3 regions of the Halomonas sp. V046 genome follow, and region 1 is predicted to be linked to each of the others. Evidence: predicted binding sites of a transcription regulator. Region 1 holds the regulator's gene; each other region holds the start of a gene.
The links. The regulator sigma-54, encoded in region 1, starts transcription at its own class of promoters, with help from an activator protein. The targets are predictions, from matches to a motif close to TGGCACNNNNNTTGCTNT.
Positions count from the first base shown of each region.

Region 1 (3,263 bases):
CTCGAGGATTTTCACGTGACTCACATTCGCGACAATCCAGGCATGAGCCTGTCTGGCGGTGAGCGTCGACGGGTCGAGATCGCTCGAGCGCTGGCCACGGAACCCGCCTTTATTCTGCTCGATGAACCCTTCGCCGGCGTCGACCCGATCTCGGTGGGTGAGATCAAGACCATCATTCGCCAGCTCAAGGCTCGCGACATTGGTGTCCTGATCACCGATCACAACGTCCGCGATACGCTGGACATCTGCGATCATGCCTATATCGTCGGTGACGGCCAGATCATCGCCGAAGGCGGCGCCGATGCCATTCTCGCCAACCAGAAGGTCAAGGAAGTCTACCTCGGCGAGAACTTCAGGCTCTGACAACCGCCGGGGCCGCGACGACGGTGTGGTACCAAGCGCCACGCCGGATCCTGTCGGCCGAATAACGCCTCTCCCCCGCCACGAAGCCTCCTCTGGCGCGCCTCGGCGAGGCTTTGCGAGCCCCCGCGGGAGACCGCCCGGGTGCTCCGCATTGGGCAACGTCTCTGATCTCGACCACGCACTTCCTTGCGTTAACATCTTATGTTGGCAAGAGCCTTGCATGGTCAAGCACTGGGGGCTAGGGTGGACCTTTCCGTAAGTCGAGTGGATTATCCGCATGTCCTTGAAGGCGTCGCTGCAACTGCGTGTCGGCACCCAGCTCACCATGACTCCCCAACTGCAGCAGGCGATCGCCCTGCTGCAGCTTTCCACTCTGGATCTGCGTCAGGAAATCCAGCAGGCGCTGGAGACCAACCCCATGCTCGAACTCGAGGACGAGTTCGGCGAGCAAGCGGTCAAGGAGGCGCCCGACGACGACTGGTCCGACGAGATTCCGAGCGAGTTGACCGTGGACAGTGACTGGTCGGATACCTATCAGGACCTGGGCACCTCCCCGGCCGGCAGTGGCGAGGGCCCGGATTTCGAGCGCCAGCCGGACGGCCAGTCGTTGCACGACCACCTGCTCTGGCAACTGGCGATGCTCGACATCGCGGCGCGCGACGTCCAGATCGCGGAGAGCCTGATCGACGCGACCAACGCCGATGGCTATCTCGACCAATCCCTCGAGGACATTCACGAGGGCCTCAAGCGCCAAGACCTGGGCGATCTCGAGCTGATCGAAGTGGAAGGCGTATTGACCCGCCTGCAGCGCTTCGAGCCCACCGGCGTCTTCGCCCGAGACCTTCGCGAGTGCCTGATGCTTCAGCTCGACGCCCTGCCCCGCGACACGGCCTTGCTGCCTCAGGCCGGCCGACTGGTACGCCAGTTCCTGGAGGCCCTGGCAGGCGACGACCGTCGCCTGCTCAAGCGCCGACTCGGGCTCGAGGATAGCGAGCTCGATGCGGTCATCGACCTGATCCGCAGCCTCGACCCTCGCCCCTGCAGTGGTTTCGGCGACAGCGGCTCGACCTACGTCATCCCGGATCTCGTGGTACGACACACCCGCGAGGGCTGGCAAGTCGAGCTGAATCCCGACGCCATGCCCAGGCTTCGCATCCAGCCCGACTACGCCGCCCTGATACGTCGTGCCGACAAGAGCCAGGACAACCAGTTCCTCAAGGATCATCTCCAGGAAGCCCGCTGGCTGATGAAAAGCCTGTCGAGCCGCAACGACACGCTGCTCAAGGTCGGGCGCGAGATCATGGTCCGCCAGATCGACTTCCTGGACCACGGGGAAGCCGCGATGAGACCGTTGATACTCGCCGATATCGCCGACAAGGTGGAGATGCATGAGTCGACGATCTCCCGCGTCACAACGCAGAAATTCGTGCATACCCCACGGGGCGTCTTCGAGTTGAAGTACTTTTTCTCGAGTCAGGTGGGTGGCGACGGCGGTAGCGATGCCCATTCCAGCACCGCCATCCGAGCCAGGATCAAGAAGCTCATTCACGATGAGCCTCCACGCAAGCCACTCTCCGACAGCAAGCTGGTCGACCTGCTGGCCGAAGATGGCGTCAACGTGGCACGGCGTACCGTGGCGAAGTACCGCGAAGCGATGAACATCCGCTCTTCCAGCGAGCGCAAGCGGTTGCGGTGACGGGCAGGGAAAGGCCACCCACCCCGGAAAAGATGCGCCGCCCTGACGCTTGTCGAGCGTTGCGTATCGCCCTGGACGATGCTCCCTTCCGGTACCAACCAGCGGTCAGCCAGGCACCGGCCGAGCGCCTATAGCCCACTTGCCACAAAAGCACAACCCCTTGAAAAAACGCCATTGCCGGGCAATTTTGACGAGTGGATGACAGGGGGTTTGCAGGATCGGAAAAAGGGTTACAATCGAGCCATCACCCGCAAGAGCAAGGAGCGTGTCATGCAAGTCAATATCACTGGCCATCATGTGGAACTGACCGACCCCCTGCGTGACTATGTACAGGAGAAGCTCGCTCGCGTTGAGCGTCACTACGATAATATTACCAACGTTCAGGTGACTCTCTCCGTCGAAAAAGAACGCCAGCTCGCCGCCTGCACGCTTCACGCCGCCGGCGCCGACCTGCATGCGGATGCCACGGACATTGACATGTATGCCGCCATTGACGCGCTTGCCGACAAGCTGGATCGCCAGTTGGTCAAGCATAAGGAAAAATCACAGGCCCGCGCCCAAGGCGCCGGCATTCGCTGATCCCTCATGACACTGGACGCCATTCTTCCTCCCGAGCGCACGCTCTACGATGTGCCGGGAGGCAGCAAGAAGAGGGTGCTGGAGTTTTTCAGCACCTTCATCGCGCAAAACACCCCTAGCCTGGATAGCCAGGAAGTCTTCAGCCGCTTGATTGGCCGAGAGCGCCTGGGCAGCACCGGCATCGGCAATGGCGTCGCCATTCCCCATGCCCGCAGCCCGCACTGCAAGGCGCCGATCTGCGGCTTTCTCAAGCTCGCCGAGCCCATCGACTTCGACGCCATCGACGGCGAACCCGTCGACCTGGTCTTCGTGCTGCTGGTGCCCGAGGAGGCCGACGACGCCCACCTTGCGTTGCTCGGTCAGGTCGCCGGCGTGATGAACGATGCCGAGACTCGCCAGCGCTTGCGTCACGCCAGTTCCCAACGCGAACTGCACGAGCGCTTGCAGCAAGCCATCCATCACCACGCCCCCGACAACGACGTCAGCGGCTGAGCAGGCCGCGTCGCGGCGCCCGACCGGGCCCGCTTCGACCAGGAGAAAGATGCCATGCAGCTCGTGATCATCAGCGGCCGTTCCGGCTCGGGCAAGTCGATTGCCCTGCAGGCCCTTGAGGATCTCGGCTTCT
Region 1 is NZ_JBQXYF010000004.1:47,041-50,303, reverse strand. It holds gene lptB (LPS export ABC transporter ATP-binding protein) at 1-363, shown strand, start outside; gene ACUN9Y_RS06250 (RNA polymerase factor sigma-54) at 641-2,059, shown strand; gene hpf (ribosome hibernation-promoting factor, HPF/YfiA family) at 2,330-2,638, shown strand; gene ptsN (PTS IIA-like nitrogen regulatory protein PtsN) at 2,645-3,130, shown strand; gene rapZ (RNase adapter RapZ) at 3,185-3,263, shown strand, end outside.

Region 2 (3,263 bases), on a different contig from region 1:
TGGTCATGTCCGCCCGCTCGAGCTGCCGACCCAGCGTCATGAAGGTCCGCGGCATGCCGTGACTCAGGGTGCCCTCGATCAACCCGGTCAATGCCTGACAGCCCCGGGTGACCTGCTTGAGAAAGACGTCACGACGCCCTGGCCCCAACCCGCTCTCGGCCTGGGCACCGACGCCCATGTAAAGCTGGTTGACCTCTTCCCAGACCTCCCGCGGCACCACGTCCCGGGTGGTTCGCAGGTTTTCCCGCGCCTCGGCCAGCGCCGACAGGATCGATCCGGGATTGCGCCTGTCAGCGCACAGGAACTGCACGACATTGCGGTCGTTGCGCTCGTCGTAAAGCGCGGCGAAAGCCTCGGTCCCGCCGGTGATGTCGATCATGGCCGACCAGCCCAGCGGCTGACGCCGCGGCAGGTCGAGCATCAGGTGGCTGGTCACGCTGATCAGGCGCGCAGTGTCCTCGGCGCGCTCGATGTAACGGGCCATCCAGTACAGGTTCTCGGCGACTCTCGATAGCATGATCTCATTCCTCCCCGGTTTCGACGATCCAGGTGTCCTTGCTGCCCCCGCCCTGGGAGGAGTTGACCACCAGCGAGCCCTCGACCAGCGCCACCCGCGTCAACCCGCCCGTGGTCACGTATGTCTCATCTTGTCCCGACAAAATGAAGGGGCGCAGGTCCACATGGCGCGGCTCCGGCGCGCCATCGAACAGCGTCGGGGTGGTCGACAGCCTGAGCATGGGCTGAGCCATGTAGTTGCGCGGGTCCGCCTTGATCAACTCGGCGAAGGCATCGCGCTCATCCTGGGACGCCTGGGGGCCCATCAGCATGCCGTAACCGCCCGATTCGTTGGCCGGCTTGACCACCAGTTCATGCAGATGCTCGAGCACATAGCGGCGATCATCGTCGCGCATGCACAGGTAGCTGGGCACGTTGGGCAGCAGAGCATCCTGGTCAAGGTAGTAACGGATCAGTTCCGGCACGAAGGCGTAGACGACCTTGTCGTCGGCCACGCCGGCACCCGGCGCGTTGGCCAGCGCGACCTTGCCGCTGCGCCAGGCTCGCATCAGTCCCGGCACCCCCAGCACCGACTCCTTGCGAAACGCCTCCGGATCGAGAAACTCATCGTCGACGCGGCGGTAGATGACGTCGACACGGGTCAGCCCGGCCACCGTCCGCATGTGGACGACGTCGTCATCATCCACCAGCAGATCCGACCCTTGCACCAGTTGAACGCCCATCTGCTGGGCCAGATAAGCGTGCTCGTAGTAGGCAGAGTTGTAGATTCCCGGCGTCAACACCACCACCTGGGGATCGTCCCAGTGACGCGGAGACAGTCCAGCGAGCATGTCATAGAGCTGGGGCACGTAGTCGTCCACCGGCAAGATCTGGCCGGACGCAAACAGCTCAGGCAACACACGCTTGGTCACATTGCGATTCTCGAGCATGTAGGACACGCCGGAGGGGATGCGCAGGTTGTCTTCCAGCACGTAGAGCGTGCCGTCACCGCCGCGCACCAGGTCAGAGCCACAGATGTGCGCCCAGATGCCGTGAGGCGGATCGATACCGACGCACTGCTGACGAAAGTTGACCGACTTTGCCAACACCTCGGCGGGAAAGACGCCGTCTCGGATCACCTTCTGGTCGTGGTAGAGGTCATCGATAAACAGGTTCAATGCCTCGACCCGTTGCTTGAGACCGGCTTCGGTGCGTCGCCATTCGTCGGCGGGGATGATTCGCGGCACGATATCGAAGGGCCAGGCTCGATCGATCATGCTGCCTTCCGAGTAGACCGTGAAGGTGATCCCCATGGTGCGGATCGCTATCTCGGCAGCCGTCTTGCGTTCGGCCAGCTCATCCGGCGCGAAGCCGGCGAGCACATCGCATAACATCTTGGCGGCGTCTCGGGGCATACCGGGTGTGGCCATCAGTTCATCGTAGAACTCGTTGCAGCGATATCGCTGCCAGTCGACCTGACTCATCGGCACCACCTCTCGTCGTCGGCCGCTAGCGACCGCTCTGCGTCGACCGGTGCCAGCACCGGCCTGCTCGCCGTGCGCGAGCCCTACAGTCTGTATAGCAAGTGATGTACCAATGGACAGGGAATCGAGGGGGGAGAGCCCAAAACCAGCGCTGCCGTGGGCGAAAGTCGATAGAATGATTAACCTATAGCCATTCGACATGCGCCGGTGACACCACCCGGCCCATGACTTGCACCAAGGCAGGGCAGCATGACCCCATGGCGAGAAGCCTCTGCCCCGATACCGAACGCTGGCGCAAAGGAAGCACTTGAGACGCGATCAGGAGTACGGTAAATCTTGAGCCGTCACGACTCATGCCGATCTGGCCGGCCAAACGCTGCGAGATGAACGCTCCCCACCATGCCCGTCGTCCCCCCTTTCTTGTCTGACGCCTGCCCGCTCCCCCGGCTCGCCTGCGTGGCGCCGGAGTCCGCTCCGATGCCGCCTGGCGCAAGGTTACCGGCACTACGTGCCACGCCGCACCACGGAGTGGCGGCATGATCTATCGCCTGCGTCACACCACCCGCTATCGCTATAGCCAGTCCGTCAGCCACAGCGAGAACGAGGCGCGGCTGACCCCGCGCAGCCTGCCCTGGCAGCGCGTCGACGACGCCCAGTTGGCTATCACACCGGGGCCCTGCCGGCGGATGGCGCGGCACGATGCCTTCGGCAATGCGGTATCGCTGTTCGCCATCGATACCCCACACCAGACCCTGGAGGTCACCCTCCACGCCCGAGTCACCACGCTGCCCCGCCCGGCCCCCCCGAGCCGGCCCCTGCCGTGGGAAGCGTGCCGCGACGCCCTGGCCAAAGGCACCTGCGCGCTGAGCCGGGAGGCGCAGCCTTTCCTGCAGAACTCGGCGTTCATCGAGCGCCGGCCCCTGCTCGCCGCCTGGGTAGCAGAATGTCTGTCACCTCGGCGCGACCTGGTGCAAGCGGTCGATGCCCTCAACCGCCACATCTTCGAGCACTTCACCTACGATACCGACTTCAGCACCCTGGAAACCACGCCCCAGGAAGTGCTTCATCACCGTCGCGGCGTGTGCCAGGACTTCGCCCACCTGGCCATTGCGGCGCTGCGTTCGGTCGGTCTCGCCGCGCGATACGTCAGTGGTTATCTGGAAACCCTGCCGCCTCCTGGGCAGCCGCGCCTGATCGGCGCCGATGCTTCCCATGCCTGGTTCTCGGTGCTGATCCCCGGCTGGGGCTGGCTCGACTTCGACCCCACCAATGGCACCCGGGCAG
Region 2 is NZ_JBQXYF010000011.1:162,595-165,857, forward strand. It holds gene ACUN9Y_RS16030 (alpha-E domain-containing protein) at 1-517, opposite strand, end outside; gene ACUN9Y_RS16035 (circularly permuted type 2 ATP-grasp protein) at 522-1,979, opposite strand; gene ACUN9Y_RS16040 (transglutaminase family protein) at 2,516-3,263, shown strand, end outside.
Region 2: ACUN9Y_RS16035 (circularly permuted type 2 ATP-grasp protein) is a predicted target of sigma-54. The motif match lies at 2,074-2,091, and genes of this name have one in related genera.

Region 3 (3,263 bases), on a different contig from region 1:
GTCGAGCAAGACCCAGCCGGGGTCGGAGCGATCCTGGCCAGGGCCCTCGGGCGAGCTCTCGCCCTGGGCGTGGGCCACCCAAGGCAAGCATAGGCACAGAGCGACAAGGCCTGCGCAGAACCAGGCGACGAGGCGCCCCGGAGGTCGAATCCTCATGGCGATATCCTGTAGAGGCGCCGAGCGTCAACGGCCATAGGCAAGGCCCTGGCGGCACGGCGAGGAAAGGTGAGAGGCGTGTGACTCGCCAGATAGGTCGTACCAAACGCGGTTTGGAGGAGCACTCGTCGGCGTAACGTCGACGCGAATGCCCCATGGCAGCCTGAGCGCCTAAAGCCTACGCCTCGAGCCTACGCCGGGCAGGCCGCGCCGAGCAGTCGGGCCGAGCCGCGCCGGCGTGCGCGGTCCGACCGTGATCCGACAGCGTGTCGATCTGCCCTGGGGCTAGCCCGTGGGCAGACGACGAGATCATGGCGCGCTGGCGATCTCTGAACCGGCCCCACAACGGCCTTCCACGACGTTGTAGTTGCCGCATTCCATGGGCTTGCGCCAATCGGCGATCAGGTCGCGGGAGCCCTCGAGGTAGTCGGACCAGGCATCGCCTGCCACCGTGGAGGGCGTCTCCCACACCACCGAGAACTGGCCGTTGTCCTGGATCTCGCCGATCAGCACCGGCTTGGTGATGTGATGATTGGGCATCATGGTGGCGTAGCCACCGGTCAGATTAGGCACGCTGACCCCGATGATGGCGTCCTTGACCGCGTCGACCTCGGGGGTACCCGCCTTGGTGACCGCCTCCGCCCACATGTTGAAGCCGATGTAATGGGCTTCCATCGGGTCGTTGGTCACGGCGTTGTCATCACCGGTGTAGTCATACCAGGCGTCGATGAAGTCGTAGTTGGCGTCGTCGTCCACACTCATGAAGTAGTTCCAGGCGGCGAGGTGCCCGACCAGCGGCGCCGTGTCGATTCCCGACAGCTCCTGCTCGCCCACCGAGAACGCCACGACCGGGAGATCCGCCGCATCGATGCCCTGGTTGGCCAGTTCACGATAGAACGGCACGTTGGCATCGCCATTGATGGTCGAGACCACCGCGGTCTTCTTGCCGGCCGAGCCGAACTCCTTGATCTCGGAGACGATGTTCTGCCAATCGGAATGCCCGAAGGGGGTGTAGTTGACCATGATGTCCTCGTCCGCCACACCGTTTGATGTGAGGTAGGCCTCGAGGATCTTGTTGGTGGTGCGCGGATAAACATAGTCCGTTCCGGCGAGCACCCAGCGTTCCACGCCGATCTCATTGATCAGGTAGTCGACCGCCGGAATGGCCTGCTGGTTGGGCGCGGCACCGGTATAAAAGACGTTCTCCGACGATTCTTCGCCTTCGTACTGCACCGGATAGAACAGCAGCCCATTGAGCTCCTCGACCACCGGCAGCACCGACTTGCGCGATACCGAGGTCCAGTTACCGAAGATCACGTCGACCTCGTCCTGGGCCAGCAGCTCCCTGGCCTTCTCGGCAAACAATGGCCAGTTGGACGCCGGGTCCACCACCACCGGCTCGAGCTGACGCCCGAGCAGGCCGCCCTCTTCATTCTGCTGCTCGATGAGCATCAGCATGGTGTCCTTGAGCGTCGATTCGCTGATCGCCATGGTGCCGGACAGCGAGTGCAGGATACCGACCCTGATCGGGTCCTCCTGGGCCAGCGCAGGCGCACCGAAGGCAAGCGTCAGAGCGGAAAGCGTCAGACAGGAGCCGGCCTTGAATGAGCGCAGCGACGGGTACGACGAGCAGAGGGAGCGATGCATCGGAAACCTCCAGGGTTGCCTTTGTTATTGAAGACGACGGTGGCGATGGCGATGGCTCGGCCGCTGCCACTGCGGGCAGTCGGTGCCAAGGCCCGACACCTTGTCGGGTCCAGCGAAGAAGAACGCCTGGCGCGTCCTCCATCAATAACAAAGCAAGCGGCGTGCCAATCCTCGCCCTGCGGCTTATGTGCGGCGTCTGTGCGGCTATGCACCAGCGACGTGCTCGCTCGCCGTGCATCGATGCACCATCCGGCCACCGCGACAGCTGCATGACCGAAGATCGCGCACCAAACTAGGGCGCCAGCGGCACCTCCGCGACGCCAGACCAGGTGGTTACCTGTGGTTTTCCAGCGCAGAGCACGACGGCGTCCGGCTCAGGTCACCAGGGAGAGCTTCATGGTCAAATCCGTATCCCAGACGTCTCCCATCTGAAACCGATGGGTGCCGATCTCGACAAAACCCTGTGCACGATAGAAACCGATGGCCGGGTGATTATTTTCCCATACCCCCAGCCACAGAAACTCCTTGTGCATGGCCTCAGCCACACTCCGCGCCTTGTCGAACAGCACGCGCCCGAGGCCCCGTCCCTGCGCCGCTCGTGACAGATAGATTCGTTCCACTTCGAGTCCATCGCCGACGTGGCTTGCGGTCTGCGCGTCGCCCCAGTTGAGCTTCAGATATCCCCCACAGCGTTCCTCGACCGTCAGAATCCAGAACACCGAGCTGTTGCTGGCCAGCTCCTGACGCAGCTTGTCAACGGCAAAGGCCGCGTCGACATAGATGGCCATGGTCTCTGCCGAGTAGTGCGCGGCGAAGGTCTCACGAAAGGTCGTCTCGCCGATCGCCCCCAGGGTGTGGGCATCGGCGATAGACGCCTGTCTAAGCGTGTAATCCATACAACCTCCGGCTACTGGCCATCACCACGACAGTCTTCATGCTGTGAATGTACTCAAGCGGTTTGCCCCGCGGCAAGGCCAGGCCCTTGGCGCCTGGCGGCGGACACCGGCGATACAAGACGCCACAGCCACGGCGGACCTATCGCTGACCACCTATCGCTGACCACCTATCCTGACCACCTATCCTGCCCGTATCCGCCGTGGCAAGCATCGAACTCGTGAAAAGTCGCTCGGCTTCCTACGCTTGTTGGCGGGCCTTTCAAGACCCAAGACCGGCTGCGAGCCGCGAGCCCGATAAGCAAGCACCGTTGCCTAGCCCATCGGCAGCGCCGCCACAGCAGGTTACCGGCGACGAACCCTCAAGGGAGTCACGCGAATGGATTGCGCCACATCTCGTTCTCTAGCCGTCAGGCTGTTGCTGGTGGGCACCCTCACCCCGCTCGCCGCAGCGGCCGACGACATCACGGTCAGCCTAGATAGCGTCACCAACCTGGCCGCCACCCTGTCGGCCGATGGCAAGACCATCGTCTTCGACGCACAGGGCGTGCTATGGAAGGTGCCATC
Region 3 is NZ_JBQXYF010000012.1:42,632-45,894, reverse strand. It holds gene urtB (urea ABC transporter permease subunit UrtB) at 1-156, opposite strand, end outside; gene urtA (urea ABC transporter substrate-binding protein) at 466-1,803, opposite strand; gene ACUN9Y_RS16415 (GNAT family N-acetyltransferase) at 2,178-2,699, opposite strand; gene ACUN9Y_RS16410 (amidohydrolase family protein) at 3,076-3,263, shown strand, end outside.
Region 3: urtA (urea ABC transporter substrate-binding protein) is a predicted target of sigma-54. The motif match lies at 1,953-1,970, and genes of this name have one in related genera.